Regions from separate parts of the Paenibacillus sp. FSL R7-0163 genome, predicted to be linked through region 1. Evidence: riboswitches for the same ligand, from Rfam matches in the RefSeq annotation. Region 1 holds a riboswitch; each other region holds the start of a gene.
What was found. A riboswitch is a leader RNA that binds a small molecule or an ion and turns the genes downstream of it on or off. The one in region 1 is predicted to bind cyclic di-GMP.

Region 1 (8,349 bases):
CTGACGTAATTAAAGCAATAATACTTGGCATAATAGAGGGCTTAACTGAATTTTTACCAGTATCATCTACTGGACACCTTATTTTAGCAGGCGATTTGCTTAGCTTTGAGGGAGATGCTGCAATAACTTTTAAAATTGTTATTCAGTTGGGTGCAGTGATGGCAGTTCTAATTCTTTATTGGAAAAGGTATTTGGAAATTGGGGTTAATATGATTAGAATGGATTTTTCCAAAAGCAAAGGATTAAATGTCATTCATATGATTTTGGCTATGTTACCAGCATTAATCCTATATCTTCTCTTCAAGGACACAATAAAAAGCCAATTATTTGGCCCAACCCCTGTTTTGATCGGTCTAGTTGTTGGTGGCGTGTTGATGATCATTGCAGCGCGAAATAGGCGGACTGAAACCGCTGATACTATCGATGGGATTAATTATAAACAGGCTTTCGGAATTGGTCTGTTCCAATGCTTGGCGTTATGGCCGGGATTTTCGAGATCAGGTTCGACAATTTCAGGTGGCCTGTTGCTTGGCACTAGCCAAAAAGCCGCCGCAGATTTTACATTCCTTATTTCTGTGCCAGTTATGTTTGGTGCAAGCTTGTTGGATTTGTACGATAGTCGTGATTTGCTGAGTTCTGACGATTTACTTCTAATGTTAATTGGCTTTGCGACATCCTTTCTTGTGGCAATGATTGCAGTAGTGACGTTCATCAAACTGATTAAGCGACTTCGATTGGAGTGGTTTGCTCTATACCGGTTTGTTTTAGCGGCTCTCTTCTATTTAATTGTCATACAGTAATTGGATTAATCAATATGAACATCATGGGAAAGAAGCTTTTAAAAAGGGCTATACATCATATCCTGCACAGATTAAACTAGAGGTTCAAAACAAGGGGAAATCACCAAACAAGACAAAGCTCAAGTAGTCTATGAACTAAGGAATGAATTTTCGGTGAAAGCACTTCTACAGCTAGCCATTATCCCTCGTTTGTTTCTTCTACCATTAATATCACAAAGTGATTTTACAAGTGTTTGGGAATATGAAAAACCCCACCAGTTTAAGGTGGGGCTTTTGCTTACCAAGTATTATAGTTCGATTGATACTTAACTTGTTTATTCTCATAGCTCTCATTGGGGTAATCACGTCTGACAGACTGCAAGTAGCCTGAAATTGCAAATGCTGCAATAAGCCCTCCTATAATTCCTGTGATTAAGCTGAATGTTGAAAACCCGAATGTGGCAACTACTCCAATGGAAGACAATGCTACAAGCAATAGACTGAGTATTTTCATCTTTATACACACCTCCATTTTGTATATGTAGTAATTTGAAAATTAAGATTGATACGTTACTATATTTGATCGGTTTCGATAAAAATAATAATATTTCAGCAAATCTTTAGACGGGCTTCATACTTATTTAAGCTAAGAGGATTATAGTAATCACATAACCCCCTTATAAAATAGATCTAGACCCTGCCGAAAGTGGTGGGGTCACTTTTTTGCACAGAGTGCATTTATAAATATGGATTTCTCCTTAAATCTACACAAAGAAGCGCCGTCCCTTTGGAGAAGCCGCTTCTTTATAGTAGATTCTATTCTTTTTGCTCAATTCTTGATTTTGGTGATTTTTTTGGCGGTAACTTGTGCAGGGAATGAATCATCACTTACTTCAAAAAATACATTAATCTCATCGCCTTTTTTATATTTAGAAGGTGCAACTTTATTTACCCAAATGGCTTGAGAGTACTCATTAGATTCGAGCACCTCCTTGTATTCCTTGTTCAAGTCTTCTTCTTTTAATTCGGAAATTACTAAAATTCTTTTATTTTCTACATCTATTGTATGTACAATTCCTTTCAAAACTTCATCATTCTTACTACAGGCGGTGACTAATAACAAAAAAACAAAAATAAGAGTCCATTTAATAGTAGTACGTGGTTTTTGAATCATGGACCTTCCCCTCTAGTGGTTACGACATTAGTTTACATCGGTTGCACAGGCATAGCATTTAGTACATTACCAATATAAGAATAAACAGCAGCATATCCATTATGACGACCTTTATTGATTCCCCTCGCACGCGGCAGTAACAATGTATCCTGAAATGCTTCCTGATGGTATAGCCAAAAAACCACCATGATTAAACTAATTCGTACTTATAGTCATGTGCAAATTCTTTGAATGTAATGGGTCTTTTACCAAGTAATATTTGTAAATCAGGCGTGATTTTTTTGGCTAATCCAATTTTTGCAGTGAAGTAAATTCCAATCATAACAGTCACAAATTCTTTTTTAATTCCTTTTTTTAACATTTTATCTCTAAACTGAAGAACTGATGGATTAACATATTTGATTGTTTCTCCTAGCTCTTCAGATAAAATTTCAGCTACTTCATAGTAATCTAGCGCTTCAGTTCCCGTTAACGAGTAACCTTTATTTTCATGACCATTCTCAGTTAGGATTCTAGCTGTTACAGTACCGATATCACGAACATCGATAAAGCTAGTCTTGCCTTTTCCTGCGGGTACATAGATCTCCTTTTCTTTACGTAGCTCTTCCCCATGTTGAGAAATTAAGTTTTGCATGAAGAAACTTGGGCGTAAAAAAGTATATGGAATTCCTGATTTTTTAATGATTTTTTCAATTTTATGGTGTGGAACAATTGGGTTTTTCTCTACGCCCAATAGAGATAGAAACACAATGTGTTCAACTCCGACTTCCTTTGCGATATCTATGAGGGGTTGGAAATATTTTTTTGCGTCAGCTATATGAGGAGGGCGCAGTAAAAATAATTTTTTCACTCCTGTTAACGCTGGACGAAAAGAATCAGCATTTTCAAAATCAAAATAAACATACTCACTGTCTTTTCGATGGGAGGCAATTTTAAAAGGTGTTTCACTTTTCCTTAGTTCGTTAACCACTTCACGTCCTACATTACCGGTTGCCCCTGTGATTAGAATCATAAGTCTCACTTCCCTAACTAATATTTAAATAGATCGTTTTAAGCACGTTCATAAACGTGGACATTTCTTGTTCAGAAATATTTTTAAGTGCGTTATCCATGATTTCGTCACTAAGAACTTCTATTTGACTCTTAATTATCATTCCCGAATCTGTAATGAATACAAGATTTGATCGTTTATCATTTGGATTATCTCTAATGTCCAGAAGTCCTTTTGCTTTAAGTCGCTCGAGTATACCCGTTATTGTAGGGCGATCCGAGTAAGTTCGCTCTGCAATCATAGCTGGAGTTGTTCCTTCTAAATGAATAGATATATCTTTTAATACTGCCCATTGAGGAGCTGTTACATTATAAAGTAAAAGTTTTTTTGTTAAGTTTTTTTTCATTTCAAGACTTACTCTTATTAATAACTGTCCTGGGTTGTCCATAAATTAATTCCCCTCTTTATATAGTTTGCACACTAACTACTTGATTAGTATACAAACTATATTCTCCTTTATCAATTTTAATTATTTTATTTGTTTAAATTGTGGGGAGTTACAGGTGAATGTCAATAATATTGATATTTTTATAAGAACTTTTGTTTGTATATAATAAAAATGAATGTTCTTATTTTTAGAGGCGATCAATCATGGAAATGAGTATCGACCAAACGGTTGGGATTATTTATCAGATCAAGGCGAGCAAGATTACACAACGCGAGATCGAGATCCGTGGCATCCGTGACAAACGTCCAACATAAACAAAGGGGATAGATATCATGCGGTGTATAACAATACGGCAGCCTTGGGCGACCTTAATTGCTCTTGGTGAAAAAGAGTTTGAAACTCGTTCATGGAGAACAGCCTACCGCGGCGAGTTAGGCATCCATGCCGGAATGAGGATTGACAAAAAGATTTGTGAACAGGAACCGTACAAATCAGTATTGGCGAAACATGGCTATACAGCAAATAATTTGCCGACAGGAGCTATTATTGCTACAGGTCAGCTCGCGGGATGTTATGTGGTTACTCCAGAGGTGGATTTAAGGGAATGGATCAATGGGAACGAATATGATTTTGGCGACTATAGCGAAGGACGGTTTGCCTGGAAGCTTGAAGGGGTTCATCCATTAAGCCATCCAATTCCAGCCAAAGGTCGGCTAAGCTTGTGGGAGCATTCGGATCACTTCTGAACGGCGAATGATATTTTTAATGTAATTTTTATGTGCCTATCAGCTTTTTTTCAGGTTCGAGGTATATATTGAAGACACCAAACACCCCCCAGTGTTTTGTGGTATATCTCTCTCAGGTCTTGCCAACTCCCATGGTAAGGCCTATTTTTTTGTTCACTAATTGATGGGGGGAGAGTAGAGCGGCTTCTATACAGCTTTATTTAATTTGAAACTGTTCTTCGTAACTCTTAAAAGAGGAAATATCCAGCCCTAGGTATCTGCGCATATGGATGGCAGCCTGAGCCGCAACAATGTCATTCAACAGCAGCATTCGTTCGTGATAGCCACGACATATATACTTGGCTTCAATTCCCGTATTAAGTCTGTTTTGCTCATACACCTTGATTCCCCGTCTTCTCATTTCTGCACGAACATCCCTTAGATCTGTTGTAGCTACTGCAGCAGCTGTTCCAAGCACCTCCAGATAAGGGGCGGGTGTTCGTAAGTGTGTAGATAAAATGGCGGAGTCCCGTTCGAAAGCTGATAAAATCATCGGAAGCAATAAATAAGATTTCACCAGCATGTTGTCCCTGCTTTCTGCTCTATGCATGAATCTCATCACCTCTAATAGGAACGTATATTCGTATTCTACCCCGATATTCCAAAAATAATCAATGGTATTTCTAAACAGCTTATTCAATGTGATTAAATTCACAACTAAATAACGAAGAATAAATTATATTAAAATTGTAATAATAAAAATTAATGTATCGGACGCACATAAAGGAGAATTATGATGGAAAAAGAGGGCAGCCTCCAACGTGGATTGTTTTTTGGTTTAATTCTGAGTGTTCCCTTATGGATATCCATATTGGGCTATATACAGTTACTTTAAAATTTAATGAAAAACCTTATGCGAAGCGCCTTTAGGCGCTTTTTTTGTATGGTAATAATGAGGGGGATCATCGAAAGGAATTGATTGACAATTGTGGGTGTCGGGCGCTAAACTGTTATTAATTCAAAAAGTATTAAAAGTCATAGACGGTTATTGGAGAGAATGCTTCGGCTACCAGTTCTGGACTTGCAGTGTAATACATATATATAGTCATGATAATAGCAAACCGTCTGAAAGGGCGGGACGCAAAGTCCAGGAGTCTAAAGTGTCTTAAAGGCACAATGACCGTCCGACTGCCATGAGAAGGGAATTCCACTTCTTTTTGGCGGTCTTTTTTGTTGTTAGGTCCTTTAGAGTTTCTGGTAATTATTCTGATTAATATAAATCATAGTTTTAGGAGGTGTGCCATTTGAAAAGAAGAATAAGACCGTTACTCTCGCTTGTATTAGCTGGGATTTTGACGGTAGGTAGTGGGCTTTCCTCATTAGGAGCTGGAGTTGCTGGAGCTAGTAGTTCTTCTACATTGGGAATTGCAGGGGACTACAACGTGTTTATTCTAGGGGATATAACAACGGTTTCGGATACGGAAGGAAGGTTTGCTGCTGGAGGTAACGTTAACTTAACCAACTATAGTGTTGGAGATAGGTTGACCGCTGCTGAGGTTTCCTTGACTGACACACTTGTTGTTGGAGGGAATCTTACTTTCAACGGAGGTACTGTTTATGGGAATATCGTGCACGGGGGAGATTTTTCAGGGAATGTAACGCTCCTCAAGGGAGGTACAAAAAGACAGGGGAGTACGATTGACTTTTCAGCCGTAGGTCAGTCTTTGAAGGACAAATCAGCAGAACTTGCAGCATTGCCGGCGAATGGAACAACAGTGTACCAATATGGCAGTCTTACCCTGACAGGTACAGATCCTGCGGTCAATGTTTTTAATGTTCCAGGAGATAACGTCTCTAATACCTATGGAATTACAATAAATGTTCCCTCAGGATCTACAGCAATTATTAATATTGATGGTTCTAACGTAAAAATGAAAAACTTCGGATTTCTACCTAATAACGTGTTGAACAGCAAGAAAATTTTGCTTAACTTTAGCCAAGCTGCGTATCTGGATATGGCAGGCATAGGTGTAATGGGAAGCATACTTGCCCCCTATGCTCATGTTGATTTTATTAATGGTCAGATTAACGGTACTTTAGTGGCGGCTTCACTCAAAGGGACTGGTGGTGGTGAATTTCACCACTATCCATACGATGGTGATGAACCTGGACCAACGCCGAAACCAACGCCAACAGTGACACCAACGCCAACGCCGACAGTGACACCAACGCCAACGCCAACAGTGACACCAACGCCAATGCCAACAGTGACACCAACGCCAACGCCGACAGTGACACCAACGCCAACGCCAACAGTGACACCAACGCCAATGCCAACAGTGACACCAACGCCAACGCCGACAGTGACACCAACGCCAACGCCAACAGTGACACCAACGCCAATGCCAACAGTGACACCAACGCCAACGCCGACAGTGACACCAACGCCAACGCCGACAGTGACACCAACGCCGACACCGACACCGACACCGACGCCAACAGTGACGCCGACGCCGACACCGACACCAACACCGACGCCAACAGTGACACCGACACCGACGCCGACAGTGACACCAACGCCGACGCCGACGCCAACGCCGACGCCGACGCCAACACCGACGCCGACAGTGACACCAACGCCGACACCGACGCCGACAGTGACACCAACGCCGACGCCGACGCCAACACCGACGCCGACAGTGACACCAACGCCAACACCGACGCCGACAGTGACACCAACGCCGACGCCAACGCCAACAGTGACACCAACGCCGACGCCAACGCCAACAGTGACACCAACGCCGACGCCAACGCCAACAGTGACACCAACGCCGACGCCAACGCCAACAGTGACACCAACGCCGACGCCAACACCAACGCCGACGCCAACAGTGACGCCGACACCAACGCCAACGCCAGAAGCAACACCGACACCGACGGTAACACCAGAAGCAACACCGACACCGACGGTAACGCCAGAGGTAACACCGACACCGACGGTAACGCCAGAGGTAACACCGACACCGACGGTAACGCCAGGGTAACACCGACACCGACAGTAACACCAGAAGCAACACCGACACCGACGGTAACGCCAGAGGTAACACCAACACCAGAGGTAACACCAACGTCGACACCAGAGACTTCGGTGTTCCCGACACCAACGCCATCATCCGTAATTGGCACTATAGTTCTTGCAGAAGATCCTGTGCCGCTTGGGCCTGTAGCTTCGCCGACACCAGCGCCAGTACCAACACCGTCGAATAGCACAGAAGTACTTGTTGATGATGATGAGATCCCATTAGGCCCGGTACCGGCAGTGACACCAACGCCAACACCAACACCTGATGAAATCATCGTAGTGGACGATACGATCCCATTAGGTAAGCCACCTGTGAAGGAATTGCCAAAAACGGGTGAATCAAGTCCTGCACCTTACTATGTAGCAGGTTTAGGTTTTGCACTTATCGGATTATTAATGAGAACCAAGTTCTCCAAAAAGAATAAATAATAAACGGTAGAGCACAACATAGAGTCGCTTTCGGGGGGTGTCCCGATGGCGGCTCTATTTGTATGTCATGATTGCGATAGTTTGGTGCATTCTAAGTAGATGGTATACTCTTGTTGCAAAAGAAATGAAGAGGGGATGGCGAAGGCGAATTGATATGGTTCATTATTAGCGCTGTAATCATCATAGGGATTCTAATCTATGTGGGATTTTTCTTCTATGGTATTGCTATTAAACGAGCACCAAAGGTATTTCTAAGTAATAATCCTAATCTGAAGGCTGATCCTCCGGTTGCCGGAGCTTCTTGGGGGGAGGGGAAAGATTGGGTCTCTCGCCAGAGCTTCGAGAATATTGAGATCGTATCTGCAGATGGACTTAAACTAAGAGGTTTCTTACTCCAATCTAATCGTGCTGCGGGACGCACAGCCATTCTAGCCCACGGTTATTCAGGTAAAGCAAAGGATATGGGGGCGTACGCCAAAATCTACTACGAGAACTTAGGCTTTAACATCCTAATTCCCGATGCAAGGGGGCATGGAGATAGCGCAGGGGATTACATTGGTTTTGGTTGGCCGGAACGAAAAGATTATTTGCAATGGATTGAATACATGATTAAAAAGACTGGGTCTAGTGCTCAAATTGTGCTTCACGGTGTTTCTATGGGCGGTGCTACAGTGCTAATGACCTCAGGGGAAGATCTTCCGCCGCAGGTAAAAGCTATTGT
Region 2 (8,349 bases), 1.9 Mb from region 1:
ATGGAAAGCATAAAGCGGACTTGAGTCCGTTCTATGCTTTTTTTGGTGTGAAGGAAATAAAAGAGATACATAAACAGAAATGATTCTATCCAAAAATAACCCGCCCTTAGGATTAACTAGAAAGGGCGGGACATAGATTAACTTCCTGTATTAAAGTTTAATTTCCTCGTTCCGGCTAGGATCGCTATATTTATAGATACCAGGGTTCAGTTCGATTTTTTCGTCGAAAGGAATATCTTTGTAGCTATCAATATTAGTTCCTGCAGATATCATGCCCTTAGGCGTAATTTCAGGCACCACCTCTTTGCCATTAATCCGTAACGTAGTTTGGTTAACACTTTTGAAGCCAGAAGATTTGGATGTTGATTCGACAATCAAATTTTCGCCCTCAGTATAGTAAGTGAATTCAATTTTTAACCCATCGACATCAAGTGAAGTGAACTGCTTTTCTTCTTTAGGTTTGTTTATAGTGATCCAATTCTTAGTAGTATCACGTTTCTCAATAACAGCATCCTTTAATATAAGTTTCATTGGAACATCGGACCAGTCGTTATACCATTCCGGAGATTCGAATTGAAATAAATGCTGGTAGCTTTCGGAATGATCACCTTTCAAATTCCAACCCCCAGTGATTGTTTTATCACCTATAACCAACTGAGCGGTATTATAGTGGACAATTCCTTTTTTAAGCGAATCATTTTCATCTATTAGAATTTGGATATCCAAAGGGGTAACCACTAGCTGATCTAAGGTTATACCGGTCTTTTCTTGAAATTCAGGACTGTTATACAGTTTCTTAGTGTAAATCGCCTCACTTGCTTTTTGTCCATCTGCTTTAAAATCGAACTTCCACGTACCTGAAAATCGTTTCGCTTCTTCAATGTAACTAAAATGAAGACTAGCTTCCTTCCAATCTGATTCAGTTATATTAAAAACCTGTTCAATAAATAAATCCGATCCTTCGTTAGGCATGATGGTTGGAATTGCTTCATTCTCTTGACCACCAGTACTAACTACCAAATGTGGGTTACCCCGTCCTAAGTCAGATGGTGATGCAGCGACTTTGTAACGGATAATGGTTTGATTGGAAACATGTCGAACGGATTCGATTTGAATGCTTGGGTATTGCTTAACTCCAGTATCAATTATTGTATCTCCTGCTTGATGATTAGATTGTAAGGGAATATTCTGATCACGGTAAAAAATGAGATTCCGTGCTTCAAACTTGTAGTCCTTTTTATCATCCTTTAATGTATCAGGTGTTTCATATACTCCAATGAGTTTCTGGCTTTCAGGATCGTATTCTAAATAACCGTATACCTTTGCCTTGGCACCGGATTCACTAGTGATGATGTTTTCCTCTGTAGCAAATCCAATATATTGGGATAGATCAGATTTAGTATCAAGTGATAACAGCATTTTCATTTTTTCTCCATCAGTTACAACACCGTTCAAATTCATTGTTACTCCTGAACTGGAAGTTTGAAGATTATACTGTTGACCGATGCCGTTATTTAATGCATTACTCACACTTCGACCACCAATTTTATCCCAATTAATCGTCATACTAGCGAATACAGGAATGGCTACAAGTAAGAGGCAAGAAAAGACAATACTGATAGGAATAACCTTTTTATTAGGCCTAGGAGTATTCTGGGAGGCATGCAGATTTCTTTGACGTGTATATGCTTCTTGTTCTATGGCAGTCCACATCAAATCATAATCTGGTCGGGGAATATGTTTATCTTTTTCAATATAGAGACTCATTACTATTCAGCTCCTTTAGTTGGGTTCCACCCATTCTATTTAGTATTTTAAGTCCCTTGTTCAGTCTGGATTTTACAGTTCCTTCGGGTATGCTCATAACTTTAGAAATCTCGGGTACAGTCAATTCGTTTATAAAACGAAGGACTACTACCATTCTGATTTTGTCAGGAAGCTGACTGTATAACCCTTGTAATTCTTTTTTAGTTTCCTGTCGATCCAAACGTTTTTCTACAGGGTTTGATTCCTCAGACCTGGATAGTAAATAATTACGTACTTCTTTCATCCACCCCGTCTTACGCCTTTTGATCACACTGTTGCACTCATTCGAAGCAATTCGTAAAATCCAAGCTTTCAAGTTTCTTACCTTCGACTTATCCGCTAAGATAACTTTTACAAATACCTCTTGGGAAATATCCTCCGCATCTGCCTGATTTTTCATTAAGTAGTAACAAAAATAATATACTTGTTCTTTATAGAGCTCGAAAATTTCCCGGTCACTCATTTTGCTGCACCCCCTGTCTCTGCTGTTCTCATTAATAAGACTTATAAGCGTATGTAATCGTTCATTTTTCATTTTGATTGTAGTATTTCTTCTGAGTATCATAGCGAATTCGAATGGAAGATAAGTCGTTTACAGGTAATTATAACCATGATAAAATTAGCGGTGGGACATGCGTCCCTAATCTATTAAAACTAATTGAATGTCCGCGTTAAAGGTAAAATCATCGAAAGATGATGACACAAAGCCATGGGTCTAAAGCCTTTCGACAGAAGGAAATGATCGCCAGGCCGCCATAGGGATGTCTTATGAAGCATAAAGGATAGCTCTAAGAATATGTAGTCTATTTTGAGCTCTTTTATTATTTCGACCTATACGGCGTTACATTATCGCAAGGGGCCGAAAGGGGAAGTACATGAATAGTTTTTTCAAAACAATAGGTACTAGTTTGGCAGTAGGTGCTTTATTGCTGTCCGGAACGATCGGATGGATGTCTAATCCAGGAGTAGTGTCTGCAGCTACCTCAACAGTAGTAACCGCGGATCAGATGATCAGCAAAGTAACGGCAGCCTCCAAAGCAATAAAGAATTTCCATCTGGATGTGACCAAAAAACAGGATATTCAAAGCGGCGGGGTGCGTATCAGCAACACCAACACTCTGAAGCTGGATATCAACCGTCTGCCGAATTTTGCCGCAGCAGGCACTGTCGCTAGTAGTCTTTTAGAAACATCGTACAGTCTATATGCCAATGACAAGGAGTTTTACTATCTTGTAGACGGAAGTGAACTGATCGATGAATCTGAAGATGAAGGTTACGACGATGACGGGGAGCCGATCGATCCTGATGCACAGTATTGGCTTGGACTGGAGAAAACGGAATGGGATGCCTTTTACTCTAAAGGCCAATACGATCCTGTTTCCATGCTTGATTCGGTCAAAAGTTATAAAAAATCCATGAAAGTCAGCACGGCTGGCGCACAAACGGTCTTACAATTCACGGTAACCGATCCGACAGCAGCTAAGGGGATAATCAAACTCTATGACCAGGAGAACCTCTGGGATGGTGAGACAGTTCAACCCAAAAGCGTAACGTGGAAATTATTCGTCAATACTAAGACCTGGCAAACGGAAAAGCTGACAGTCGATCTGAGTTATGTGCTGGTAAGTGACGGAGCCAAAGATACATACACCACGAAAATTGAAGCTAAATATTCCAAGAATAATAAAGGTACAGCCATTGTAAAACCGGCCGAACTAGAATAATAAGGACGATTCATATCGAGCAAAAAGCGCTGTTCCGCTGAACAGCGCTTTTTGTTGTATTCAACAGCAGTTGTTTATTAGTTGACAAGAATAAATCATTGCTGTAATTTATATGTATGCGCATGTATATAATATTTTGTTTAAATATAATTTAATGAAAGTTGGGGAAAAGATGATAGCACTAGACACAACATTAAATTTTCGCAGAGGACTGACATTAAAAAATCGAGTGGTTATGGCTCCAATGACCACGCGAATGAGCTTTTATGACGGTGTAGTAACACAAGATGAATTGAAATACTATTCACTAAGAACGGGCGAAGTAGGTGCGGTCATCACTGCGGCAGCAAATGTACAAGAGGGTGGAAAAGGATGGGAAGGTGAACTTAGTGTTTCCTCCGATCAATTTATTCCTAGCCTTAGCCGATTAGCATCTACTATTAAACGAAATGGAACAAAAGCTATTTTACAACTATTCCATGCAGGAAGAATGACAGATTCAAAAATACTACGTGGCGTACAACCAGTTTCCTCCAGCGCCATTGCTGCCGAACGTCCGAATGCAGAAATTCCAAGAGCATTAACAGAAGATGAAATTTTCGGTGTAATTGAGGATTTTAAAAAAGCGACTCAACGTGCTATTCAAGCTGGATTTGACGGGGTAGAAATTCATGGAGCAAACACATATTTAGTCCAACAGTTCTTCTCTCCACACTCCAACCGTCGTGATGATCAATGGGGCGGAAGCTTAGAGAAAAGATTTAATTTCATTAACCAATTAGTGGATGCAGTTATTGCTGTCGTTGACAATTCAAAGGTTAAGGATTTTATTGTCGGTTATCGTTTTTCTCCAGAAGAATATGAAGAGCCTGGCATTAAAATCACAGACACCTTTTATCTTATTGATAAATTAGCTGATAAAAAGCTGGATTATCTGCATATTTCATTAGGGGATTTTAAGAAAGTTTCTGCATCAGAAGATTTTAAAGAAAAATCAATCCTGCAATATGTACATGAGAAAATCAATGGCCGTGTACCTTTAATTGGGGTAGGAGATATCCGTACCAAACAGGACGCAGAGGAAACGTTGACAAATGCTGAATTAGTAGCAGTAGGACGATCTCTTATCATTGATCCTCATTGGACAAGTAAAGTGCTGGAGGGTAAAGAAGATATCATCAGAAGAGTACTTGCTGATCAAGATAGAGAAGAACTCGTAGTAGAGAATGGTATTCTAGAATTCCTTAAATTAATGATGCCTGATCGTTTACGCTAAACCCAAACACAGTTTTGAGCGCTAAATCTATAACGTTCCGCGGTAAATTTCGCGGAACGTTATTTTTGTGTAATGACTTCTATTCCCTCTTTAAAATTGTTGTCGTATGTTTCAACATTCGATTCATGAGATTTCGCCGCTCTGTTTTTATGTCGGTGTCGCTTCTCTTTAATGCGTCGCGGATGGGGATGACCTCTGTAATTTTCCTGCCGCTTTTTATTCTTCGATCTACACAAGTCGGGATGTAACCTACGTTGGTTATACTCGTGTGTCCTTTTTCATCCTTCTTTATTTTAAGCGTAAGAATGACACCGCTTTGTGTATAAGGAATATTCATTAGTTTAGTCGAAACAAAATTCCCCAATGAGTAAATAACGAATTGTTTTTTTCCACGAAGCGCTAACGGTTGAAGAACATGTGGGTGAGACCCCAGTATGATGTCGGCGCCATTTTTAAAGAAGAGATTGACCAGTTCTTTTTGTCTCTTGTTTGGAGTGTAACGATATTCGCTTCCGAAATGCAGATAAAGCAAGACTAGATCGACTTTCTTTTTTAAATCTCGAATCTCGCGAATGATCTTGGGCGTAGATATCCGGTTAACCAGCCATGGCTTACTCACTGGTACAGGAATTCGGTTAGTTCCTGCTGTGTAGGAGAGGATGCCAATCGTAATTCCTTTGACGTTTTTAATAAGCGTTCTCTTGGATTCTTCTAATGATTTAGCTGTTCCCGTGTGGTCGATTCCATTACGGTCCAGAACTCGTAACGTCCGAACCAGACCCGGGGCACCATAATCCATGCAATGATTGTTGGCCGTTACTAATACGTCGAATCCGGCTTCCTTAAGTGCAGGGGCCAGTTCGTCTGGACATTTGAATATCGGACCGCCTGATCGTGGGCTTTTCCGGCATTCGGGGCCACTTCCAGCAAAGGTGGTTTCGAGATTGCCAATCGTCAAATCAGCCTGTTTCAGATAAGGAGCTACTTTTGCAAACAGGGGGCTGAACGAATAGGTTCCGTCAGGCTGTTTAGCATCCGAAATAATATAACGTTTGACCATTAGATCTCCCACAGCAGCTATTTGTATTTCAGTCATGGATATCCACCTTTTTATTATTTTCATTAGGATATGGCATAAAGTTGTTAGGGGTTATTCTTTCTTTAAGGCGAAGTGCAAACATTTGTATGGCTTTTTATTTAAAATGTGACTCAACGCATAATCACTTTATTTAGATCGTCTAAATTTAAGGTATTCATTTTTTTCAAACTTTTATAATTTGATTCAAATCCTCTTTTTTGTTTGGCAGCCATAATAAAATAAGGTTGTTGATAAACATTATCAATCAAACATTGGAGGTTAAAGAAATGAGTACACAATTCAAAAAAATCGCCGAGGATACTTACTGGATAGGCAAAATCGATAACCGCCAGGTTCCATTTCACCGCCTGATTCTGGCAAAAGGAACTACCTATAATTCTTATTTATTAAAAACAGGTAAACCAACTGTCATTGATACCGTAGATATGGAATTCGGACGTGAATATGCCGAGTGTCTGGGTGAAATGATTGATCTTCTAGATATCCATTACATTGTAATTAATCATACAGAGCCTGATCACTCTGGTGGACTGGCAGCTCTCGCTGCCAAGGCTGCAAATGCCACGATCGTATGCACCGAGATTGCTGTTCCCGAATTGCAGGAAATGTACAAGCTTCATAGCCGGAACTTCCTGGTGGTTAAAGACGGAGATAAGCTGGATATTGGCGGGAAAACGCTGCTGTTTAAAGAAACACCGTATCTCCATACCGCAGAAACGATGATCACCTATTGTATCGAAGATCAAATCTTATTTCCTTGTGATATTTTCAGCACGCATGTTGCGGTGGAGAATCTATTCAGCGATGAAGCCGGGTTTGATATTACGGAAGATTTCCAGGGCTATTACGCAGCAATTATTCATCCTCACAGAAGATATGTAAGAACCCTGTTAGAGGCTGTTAAGGATCTTGAGATCCGGATGATCGCTCCTTCCCATGGGTTTGTGATCCGGGAGGACATACGTAAATATATCGGGATGTACGCCACATTGAGCCGCGAAACGACGCAAGGAAAAAAGGCAACCATCGTTTATACCACCATCAAAAACAGTACCAAGAAGATGGCCAAAATTATACAGGATTGCTTGCAGGAAAATAATATTGAGACAGAGGTCTGGGATGCAGATAAAAGCAGTGCCACCGATATTCTGAACAGCATAACGTCAGCTGACGCGGTCTTTATTGGCAGCTCCACTAAATACGCGGACATGATTGGGAATCTGGAGAACATTCTGAAAGAATTGCACAATATGAATCTGGAAGGCAAACTTGCTGCAGCCTTTGGCTCCTACGGTTGGAGTGGTGAAGCCATTGAAGTCATTCAGGATTATCTGAATGGAACAAACATGACGGTGCAAAGCACATCTGAGGTTATTAAATCCACGGGGATGACACATGTAGAGTTCCCTGTACGAATCAGGTTTTCCCCGAAAGAGCCTGAGAAAGTTCAAAAAATTAAAAATGCGGCTGAATTTGTATCGGATTTGCTGCTGAGTTCATTTTAGGGAGGGGAGCATAGGATGACAAAACATTACGTTATTGTTGGCGGCGGAGTAGCCGCCGTCCATGCCGCCAAAGCCATCCGTGATCAAGACGCAGATTCGGAAATTTCGATCTTCGGGGAGGAAAGCCAACTGCCCTATAACCGGATTAAGCTGACTAAAGGGCTGTTTACCGACCTGCACAGTGAGAAGGTACTGATTAAGAAGGAAAAATGGTACCGAGATAACCGTATATCCGTAAAAACCTCGACCCGAATCCGTTCTGTTCATCCGGACCGGCAAATTATTGTGACAGAAGATGGGCAGAGTGTTTCTTATCATAAGCTTTTATTGTGCATGGGAGCGAAGAATCGTGAACTTTCCCTTGAGGGCTCCGGCCTGAACAATGTTCATACCCTCCGGGACATGAACGACGCGGACAGATTGAAAGAAAACCTGCAGGATGGCAGCCATGTAGCCGTAATCGGTGGTGGAGTGCAGGGAATCGAAACCGCTTGGGCGCTGCATGAAGCTGGATATCAGGTAACGGTGATCGAAGCTTTTCACCGGTTGATGGGCAGACAGCTTGATGAGAAATCCTCACAACTACTTAAGGAGAACCTTGAACAAGCAGGTGTGAAGGTTATTCTTCAAGCAGATGTGGCGTCTATTACAGGAACAGAGTTTGTTACCGGAATTACGCTGGGCGACCAATCTCATTTTTCCTGTGACCATGTGGTCTACTCCATTGGTATTGTACCGAATACGGAACTGGTAAGTGGCTCGAGTATTCAAGTCCGGCAGGGCATTATCGTAAATGAACAAATGCAAACAAATGATCCACATGTGTACGCAGCCGGAGATGTGGCTGAAGTTAACGGGCATGTGGAAGGACTGTGGGGCGGAGCGATTGAGCAGGGCCGGATTGCCGGCAGTAATATGGTTGCCAATCTGACTGCGTAT
Region 3 (8,349 bases), 2.7 Mb from region 1:
AAAAAGCGGCAAGCTTAGGTGAATCCCTAGCTTGCCGCTTTTTGTTATATAGCTCCTAATATTCAATAACAAATGCTACATTTTGCCAACCGGCGCCCACTGTCCAGAACAGGACTTTATCACCACGTTCGATCTTTCCAGTAGTTACAGCTTTATGTAGAGCAATAAATGGGCTGCTGGTAGAGGTATATCCGAATTCATCCCCTATGTATACCGCTACATTGCGATCAATACCGACTTTCTCACACATCTCTAAGATATTAGGCAATGAAAACTGTGAGAAGCAGGCTGCTTTAATGGCTTCAGGCGCGATATTGTTGTTAGATAGTAGAGTACGAATAGACTCAGAAGCAGCATCTATGCAAATGGAATCATCAAAAGGAATAAACTTCACATTAAACTCTCCAGCCGCTACACCTTGTTTACCCAGTTTAGCCAGGCCTGCGCACGGGAACTTGGATTTATCGCAAACACAAGGATCCGTTTGGTAGATAGAGTCAATGAAACCGACTACATCCTCAGCTTGTTCAAGAATGACTGCCGCCGCTGCATCACCGAAGTTAGCGTAGTAGACTGGATCATTCTTATCGGCATGAGGGGTTACATAATCGGAGCCGATTATCAACGCTCGTTTAATCCTAGGATTCGCTTGCATCTGACGGCTAACCTGTTCCACTGAAGCCGTCATACCCGCACAATTAGCGTTGCTGTCAATGCAGATTGTATGGGATGCGCCTTTGATCAAACGGTGAATCATTAATGAGTTGGTAGGAAAGATATACTCAGGAGTTTGACTTGCATAGGCAATAAGGTCGATATCGGCACCTGTGAGACCACTTTTCTCCAGAACATTCCGGGCAGCCTCAAAAGCCATCGTAAGGGAATTCTCATCCGCATCCTTAATACTATACCGTGTAATACGACCTAATGCGGATAATAGACCTCGAATATCAATGCCTTTTTCGTCAAAATGCTTAATGAAAAAGTCGTTACCAACTATATTGCTGGGATGATAGATATCAATGCCTTTAATACGAATTCCGGTCATAATACGCCTCCAGGAAAGCAGTAAAATGTGGCCTACATATTAAGATTAAAAGATCTAGACTGTAACCGCAGAAATGATCTCGATGTTATCGAGTCCAGCTTTACGGCCAAGACGGGAAAGCTGCATTTTGAGGATCGGGTTATTTTCAAGCGTTAGATTTACTTTTACAAACCCATCATTCTTAAACATTACAAAGCAGCTTTCTAAAAGAGGTACCACATCTGGTGCAGTTACATTTAGCTTTCTGCAGTCGATTTTTAGTTCATAGTCAGCTGGAGTAATTGGATTGATAGTTTGTTGATAAGCTTGAATAGATTTTAGACCATCTTCTTCAGAAAATGTTCCATCTAACTCAATGTTAATAACCTTGTTTGTAGTGTCTGTCTTCAAAACGAAACTTCCCATGCCTAAATCTCTCCCATAGATTGAATTTGTCCAAAACAGTTCGACTGCAATATCCAGCCATGTATATCCATTTAGCTGTTTTATAAAAGTCAAAATTCGACACTATACAGCAAGTAATGGGATATTCCGACTCTATTATAGGCATATTTTTCAAGTGTATGCAATAATAAAGTCGAATTTTGTATATTGTTGTCGAACTGTTGGGTTATTGGATTTCTTCTATGGTTGCAAGCAGGATATTAAAAGCTGTAATGATTCTAGGTGCCCCTATAACGGGTACTAAGTGTAATAGAATACCTTTAAGCTGTTCTACGGTAACTCCAACACGAAGGGCCATGACATAATGAACGCCCAACTGTTCGAATTGACCCATTGAAATTAAAGATGAAATGACTGCGATTTCCTTCCAGTCAGGGGCTATAGTATTACGTTGAAAAATATCGCCATAGGCATTCCCCATAATAAATTCAGCCAAGTCAGGGAAGTGGTCTTTAATTGGAGCTAGTGCTTTTGCGCCATAGTCTCCTGATAGATTCGTGAAGTGGTTGAGACCACTGTTGATATTTTCCTTCATGGTTAGCCTCCTAGTTTAGGTTCAAAGTACGGTGTGCAGTCGGAGGGACTTCATCACGGTCTGTTAGTAGTTCAATAACGGCAACATGGTTTAGAGCTACCGCATCTTTAATTGCAGCTGTGAATTCATCCGCATTCTCACATTTGTAGCCTTTAGCACCTAGAGATTCAGCGAATTTTACGGCGTCCATTGGTACTTCATATAGAGTTCCATCGATACGACCTGTGGTTTTCTCCATACCCTTAAGAGCCATATCTAGTTGCTTATTATTGACCACGATAAAGATGACAGGGATATCTTTGCAGACAGCGGTGTTAATCTCAGCGCCGAGCATCATGAAACAACCATCACCTGTAATGCAGAGGATAGTTTCTTCAGGAGCAGCAACTTTTGCACCAATAGCCATGCCGATCGAATTACCCATGCAAGCAAAATACGCATCAAAAACAAAGCTGCCCGGTTTCTTAACCTTGTACCATTTTGCAGCGTGGAATCCATGACTTCCATCATCAACGAAAATTGAATTATTATAAGGGATCAAATCACTTAAAGTGCTCATTACCGAAGCAAGGGAAAGATTCTTGAGGGTTGGAAGCTCTTCTGAATAATCCGCATCGGCCAAAGCCTCACGTTTGGTGATTGTGTTTGGGTCAATATGATTTAGGCAGTGCACCAAATTATCGCGCAGGTCCCCAGTGACCGGTATCGTTTTGGACAATAGTATTTTTCCGACAAAGGTTGGATCAATATCAAATTGAATTAAAGTTGCTGGATGATTCTCCCGTTTAAGATTACAGATGGTCATATCACTTAAACGTGATCCAAGCACTATAAATAAATCGCTTTTATTCAATAAATCGTCCCCGTGGGTCGAACCGCCAACGCCAATAGGACCATGATAGAGTGGGTGATCCCAGACTATAGCCCCTTTTCCACCTGGAGATGTTACTACAGGAATATTAAAAGTTTCTGCGAGTTGAACAAGCTCTTTATGTGCTCCGGAGCGGTTAATTCCTTTACCCGCAATAATCAAAGGATTCTTAGCAGCTTGAATAGCATCGATGACTCTATCGATATTAGCTTGACTAATTAGAGATTCTCTTTCTGGGATTACTATATTGCATTCTTCCAATACTTCAGTTTGTACATCAAAAGGAATACAAAGATGAACAGGACCCCGTTTGGTCAGGGCCACAGAAATCGCATGATTAAAAATAGTACCAAAGTGATCCCCACGTTCAACCAATTTACTGAACAAGGTGGCAGGTTTGAACATATCAGCTAAATCAGCCAGAAAAGAGGTGGAGTCCTGACATTGAGGAATTCCAAGCTCTGTAATGGATTGGTGGCCGGTAATAAATAGGACAGGTAGGTTGTTAGCTTTCGCATGTGCTGCTGCTGTAAGCAGGTTAGTTCCCCCAGGACCCGAAGTACCAAATGCTACGCCTAGGTTACCCGTTTTCAGCGCATACCCTGCTGCTTCGAATCCGGAGCTTGCTTCATGTCTGCCGGGAATAAATTCAATACCGTAATCCACCATCTTTAGAACTATTGGACAAATGGATTTGCCAATGATCCCAAAAGAATGGGTGACTCCAAGGTTACGTAGTGCTTCCGCCATGTAATCTGCGACTGTCTTCAAAAGAAACACCTCACAAGTTTTTTGATATATATTAGTTATTAATCTACCGAATAGATACGATAGATCAATATACTCAAAAAGTAAAAACCTGTGCTCTATAGTAAGCACAGGTTGGTGGCATAAGGCACCGCTAAGACTGAACAATAGTTCAGCCGTCCTGGTTCCTCTGCAACCTGGCAATCATGGCCTCAAACGAAAAAATGAGGCTGTAGATCCATGGTTTTGCGTCATCCTCTTTCGAGGATTTTGCCAATATTAATTTATAGTTGATAAGAATAATTTTCCTTTACAATATATTCCTCATTAATTTTTGTCAACATAATCCGCTAAAAAAACTCGAAATTTGACGAAAGTCTTGTCCAAGAGATGAAGTTTTGCCTCGCGAAAAAAACTGCCACCTAAGACTCAGCTTAGGTGGCAGTTGATAGTTTTGAACTAGAATTTAAAGATATGAATGGTTTTTTGCAGATTAAATACGGCCTGGGTCATTTTTTCCGTTTCTTCTGCAACAGACTGCAGGGCATTAATCTGTTCATTCATAGCCGCCGATACCTCTTCCGTGCCAGCAGCAGTTTCTTCGGTGATTGCTGAGATATTCTCAATTGCACTGGAAATTTTCAAGGCACTTTCTAGCATAAGATCACTCTCCGCAGAGAATGAAGAGATTTGCTCGGTAATGTACTGCACGCTTTGTACAATTTGTGCGAAAATATGGGCAGATTGAGTGATCATTTCATTCTGAACCTGCACAACCTCTTCATTGATGGCAATATTATCGATGGCTTGTTTAATATCTGACTCAATGCTGCGGACCAAGCCGAATACTTCTTTTGTGGATGCCGTAGATTCTTCAGCAAGCTTGCGAACCTCTTGAGCTACAACGGCAAAACCCCGACCATGCTCTCCGGCACGAGCAGCTTCGATGGAGGCATTCAGTGACAGCAGGTTGGTCTGCTCAGCGATCTCTGTGATGGTCTTGGTGATCATCGTAATCCCGCGGGCATTTTGTGAGAGAGCTTCAATAGTATCAGCCACTTTTTGTGTAGCCTCTATGTTTTTGCGCATGCCTTCAGCCTGTGTATCTACGGATTGGCGCCCTTGCTCAACAAGTTCTAAGGTATGTATTGAACGTCTGTTCATTTCTTTGGTGGAGTTCGTATAATTGGATACTTTGGTCTCAATGTCTTTAATGGATTCTGTCATATCAGCGATATCCGTAGATATTTCATTTGCACCAAGAGCGAGCTCAGTAGAAGAAGAGGCTACTTGTGCCATGACAATCTTCAGGTTCTGGTTCTTATCTTCGATTCCGCGGCTTGCATCCATAACTTGACGGGTGATCTGCGATGCATCGGTCAGAATCTTCTTGAGCTTATCAATCATTGTGTTAAAGGAGCGGCTTACGTCACCCATTGAGCCATTTTCGTCCGCTCTGCTAGTGAAATCGCCCTTCGAAATACTGTGAGATACATTAGCAATATCATCAAAAGATGATGTAAGCGTTCTCTCCACGAAGCGAGCAACAGGTAAAGTCAGACCTGCAAGAACAACTACTAGTATAATTCCTACGAGAAATTGACCTAGAATCATTAACGTAACTAAGACAGGAATAGCAAACAGTGCGGCAACGAGGTAACATCCGGCAACAATTCTTTGTTTTAACGGAAGTTTGTGCATCCAGCTCATTGGTAAAATGTCCCCCTTATTAAATTTTATGTAATGGTGTTATTATAGGGGATTTATAGGTCATTGGTCTATAGAGAAGTGTCATAAATCTTCTTTAAGTAGTAGATATTTAGAATTCATGTCAAAATTCCTCATATATTGTGGAAATTGTTTTAATAGCAGACTTTACCATCCCTACTAGTTCGATAGGAGCTAAAACAATAACTGAAGGAGAGAAAGAGAGTACGATACGACAGGCAGATTCTATAGCATTAAACTCGGCCTCCACGTTCATCCACCCAGTATTAGCAGAGGGTTCTACTAAAGTTATAGTTACATATCTTTCACGTTGTAATTCTTTAAGAATAGACTCATTCACCTTTAAGTTCACTACATATTTTGGCAGTGCTGCTTTAAAAGCTAAAGTCGATTGTTCCCAGTAGCTTTTTAAATCAAAAGCCTCAGGTCTGACAAATGATTCATAAGTTGCGTCAGCTTGTATTAATCTCGACACGCGAAAAGTCCGCATTTCACCCTCGGTTCGTGCCACTACATACCAAACTCCACGTTTTGCGACTAACCCGAGAGGTTCAATGAAACGCTCCTTCATCTCGTCATTCCGTGGGTAAGTGATCTTCACTTTACGGTCTTCCCAAACAGCTTCCTGCAAGACAGATAGGAACGGGTACGTCTCGTCGGAAGGGTGCCAGCTGGCACCATCAATATGAATGCGCTGGCTCAGGTAACTGGCTGGATTATTCGGCCTGGATGGGGAAGCAGCCTCCAGCTTAAGCACGGCAGAAGAGAAGTCGTTTTGTATACCCAGATCTTTTAAGATTGAGGAGTCTGCGGACAGCAGCAGTGTAGCAATTTCTGAGGGCTTCATACCCGTTAAGGAGGTCCGGTATCCTTCTGTGAGTATCCAACCTCCTTCGCGTCCCCGTTCGGCAAGAATCGGTATTCCCGCTGTACATAAGGCTTCCATATCTCTAAACACAGTTCGTTCAGACACTTCTAAGGTCTGGGCTAGCTCACGGGACGTCATCTTTCCACGATTTTGCAGCAAAAGTAAGATGGATAACAAACGATCGGCTCTCATTAAGGGAACATTCCTCCTCCTAATAAATGTTAGTTAGTTCTTAATTAATTATTATATTATATATGTCAGTTGATGTCATATTAAAGAATTATACTTATATAAGGTAAGGATTAAATACAGAACATTTTGAGAAAAACAAGTGTAGAAAGGATTGAGGACATGACTTTAAAAGGAAAAGTAGCATTGGTTACCGGAGGCAGCAGAGGTGCTGGTAGAGGAATTGCATTGGAGCTGGCAAGGAAAGGTGCATTCGTTTATATTACGGGCAGAACGACAGAGGCTTCTGGCACAGAGCATAGCAAGCGGAGCATTGATAACGTACTTAGGGAAATAAAAGCGGAGGGAGGGTCCGGCAGCGCCATACGATGTGATCATACAAAAGATCAGGAGACAGAGGCGGTCATTCGCCAGATTGCTTCAGAGCAAGGGCGGCTTGATATTTTAGTCAACAATGTATGGGGCGGCAACGATTTACCTATTGAGCAGAAGTCTTTCTGGGAGCTTCCTACAGCGCATTGGGATAATATGTTTAATGCGGGTGTGAGGGCACAGTTGATAACAAATTATTATGCAATTCCATTAATGCGTGAGGCAAAAGCTGGCGGTCTAATCATCCACACAACCTTTTGGGATCATTACAAATATCTTGGAAACTTCTATTATGATCTTTCTAAAAACTCCCTAGTCCGCATGGCCTACGGGTTATCGAATGAGCTTAAAGAGGACAACATTGCAGTTATTCCGCTTACTCCGGGCTGGATGAGGACAGAGGCGGTGTTGGAGAGCATGAACACGGATGAGGAGCATTGGCATGAGGTTGAAGCATTGCAGATGACTGAATCCACAACCTATATCGGTAGAGCAGCCGCTGCTCTAGCAGCCGATCCTAAGGTCATGTCTATGACCGGACAACCGCAGCAGGTTGCTACGCTGGCTGAAAAGTATGGATTTACAGACATCGATGGTCGGACTGTTCCCGCATTCTTAGTCTAAACAGCAAACTTGATCTGTTTGATCCCATTTGTGCGTACGAAGCAGTGTAGGACACAGCTGATCTTAAATGCAGCATTTTCGTATATTAAGAACGCTATCGGTCCCCATAGACGCTATTGATAGGCAAAACACCTGATTTAGCTCTCTTTTTGAGGAATAGTGGCACTGGAGAAACCCTGCTTCAAAGGCGAAATTATTGCATATAGGGTCATCTGGGTCCGTAACCTCAAGGGTGTCCGTAAGCCCCCACTAGGGAACTCGATTCGATATTGTAAATGAAGCCGAAACGGGTCGACGATCAACAACAAAAGCAGCGAAACTCCTATAAGGGGAGGATCGCTGCTCTGTTGTTTGATTTCTATCGTATTGCTTACAGAAGAATGATTTCTTCGGCAGTGTTGATTTCTGGCAGGCCAGCAAGCTTCACAAGCACATGAGTAGGTACAGCTTTATCAACGGTCAGCAGCATGATTGCTTCGCCACCAACGATTTTACGTCCCACTTGCATGGAGGCGATGTTGACATCATTTTCGCCTAGCAATGTGCCCACAAGTCCGATAATCCCTGGTTTGTCGTTATGGGATACTACAATTTGATGTCCTTCAGGAGCGATATCAACTGGGAACTTGTTCACTTGAACAATTCTTTCTCCATAACCTTGCAGCAATGTTCCGGCTACGAGACGTTCTTGGTCGTGATCTGTTTTAAGGGTCACGGTAATCAGATTAGTGAAGCCTTTAGTTTTGGAAGCTTTAGTTATTACTACATTAACGTCGCGTGTTTTTGCCAAATGCATGGAGTTAACGATGTTAACATCCTCAGCGAAGTGACGGGAGAGCACGCCTTTCACAATATAGCGGGTAAGTGGTTGGGTATCGACATCTGACAGATCACCCGCATACTCAACATGGATTTCACGAATA

Region 2: linked by a shared signal. The riboswitch ahead of NST45_RS16740 (DUF6612 family protein) and the one ahead of NST45_RS24755 (choice-of-anchor A family protein) in region 1 are both predicted to bind cyclic di-GMP.
Region 3: linked by a shared signal. The riboswitch ahead of NST45_RS06620 (thiamine pyrophosphate-binding protein) and the one ahead of NST45_RS24755 (choice-of-anchor A family protein) in region 1 are both predicted to bind cyclic di-GMP.

The regions. Positions count from the first base shown of each region.
Region 1 covers NZ_CP150224.1:5,634,853-5,643,201, reverse strand. The annotation lists gene NST45_RS24790 (undecaprenyl-diphosphate phosphatase) at 1-800, shown strand, start outside; gene NST45_RS24785 (hypothetical protein) at 1,078-1,293, opposite strand; gene NST45_RS24780 (DUF3221 domain-containing protein) at 1,609-1,953, opposite strand; gene NST45_RS24775 (SDR family oxidoreductase) at 2,144-2,965, opposite strand; gene NST45_RS24770 (MarR family transcriptional regulator) at 2,979-3,392, opposite strand; gene NST45_RS24765 (ASCH domain-containing protein) at 3,725-4,138, shown strand; gene NST45_RS24760 (hypothetical protein) at 4,335-4,727, opposite strand; cyclic di-GMP riboswitch class I at 5,223-5,313, shown strand; gene NST45_RS24755 (choice-of-anchor A family protein) at 5,422-7,161, shown strand; gene NST45_RS24750 (LPXTG cell wall anchor domain-containing protein) at 7,266-7,628, shown strand; gene NST45_RS24745 (alpha/beta hydrolase) at 7,778-8,349, shown strand, end outside.
Region 2 covers NZ_CP150224.1:3,744,601-3,752,949, reverse strand. The annotation lists gene NST45_RS16750 (DUF4179 domain-containing protein) at 151-1,767, opposite strand; gene NST45_RS16745 (RNA polymerase sigma factor) at 1,751-2,269, opposite strand; cyclic di-GMP riboswitch class I at 2,473-2,564, shown strand; gene NST45_RS16740 (DUF6612 family protein) at 2,682-3,530, shown strand; gene NST45_RS16735 (NADH-dependent flavin oxidoreductase) at 3,643-4,806, shown strand; gene NST45_RS16730 (CapA family protein) at 4,886-5,902, opposite strand; gene NST45_RS16725 (FprA family A-type flavoprotein) at 6,172-7,410, shown strand; gene NST45_RS16720 (FAD-dependent oxidoreductase) at 7,426-8,349, shown strand, end outside.
Region 3 covers NZ_CP150224.1:1,513,948-1,522,296, forward strand. The annotation lists gene NST45_RS06605 (ketoacyl-ACP synthase III) at 56-1,048, opposite strand; gene NST45_RS06610 (hypothetical protein) at 1,103-1,453, opposite strand; gene NST45_RS06615 (carboxymuconolactone decarboxylase family protein) at 1,659-2,027, opposite strand; gene NST45_RS06620 (thiamine pyrophosphate-binding protein) at 2,038-3,678, opposite strand; cyclic di-GMP riboswitch class I at 3,834-3,930, opposite strand; gene NST45_RS06625 (HAMP domain-containing methyl-accepting chemotaxis protein) at 4,105-5,355, opposite strand; gene NST45_RS06630 (YafY family protein) at 5,477-6,433, opposite strand; gene NST45_RS06635 (SDR family NAD(P)-dependent oxidoreductase) at 6,593-7,426, shown strand; gene serA (phosphoglycerate dehydrogenase) at 7,797-8,349, opposite strand, start outside.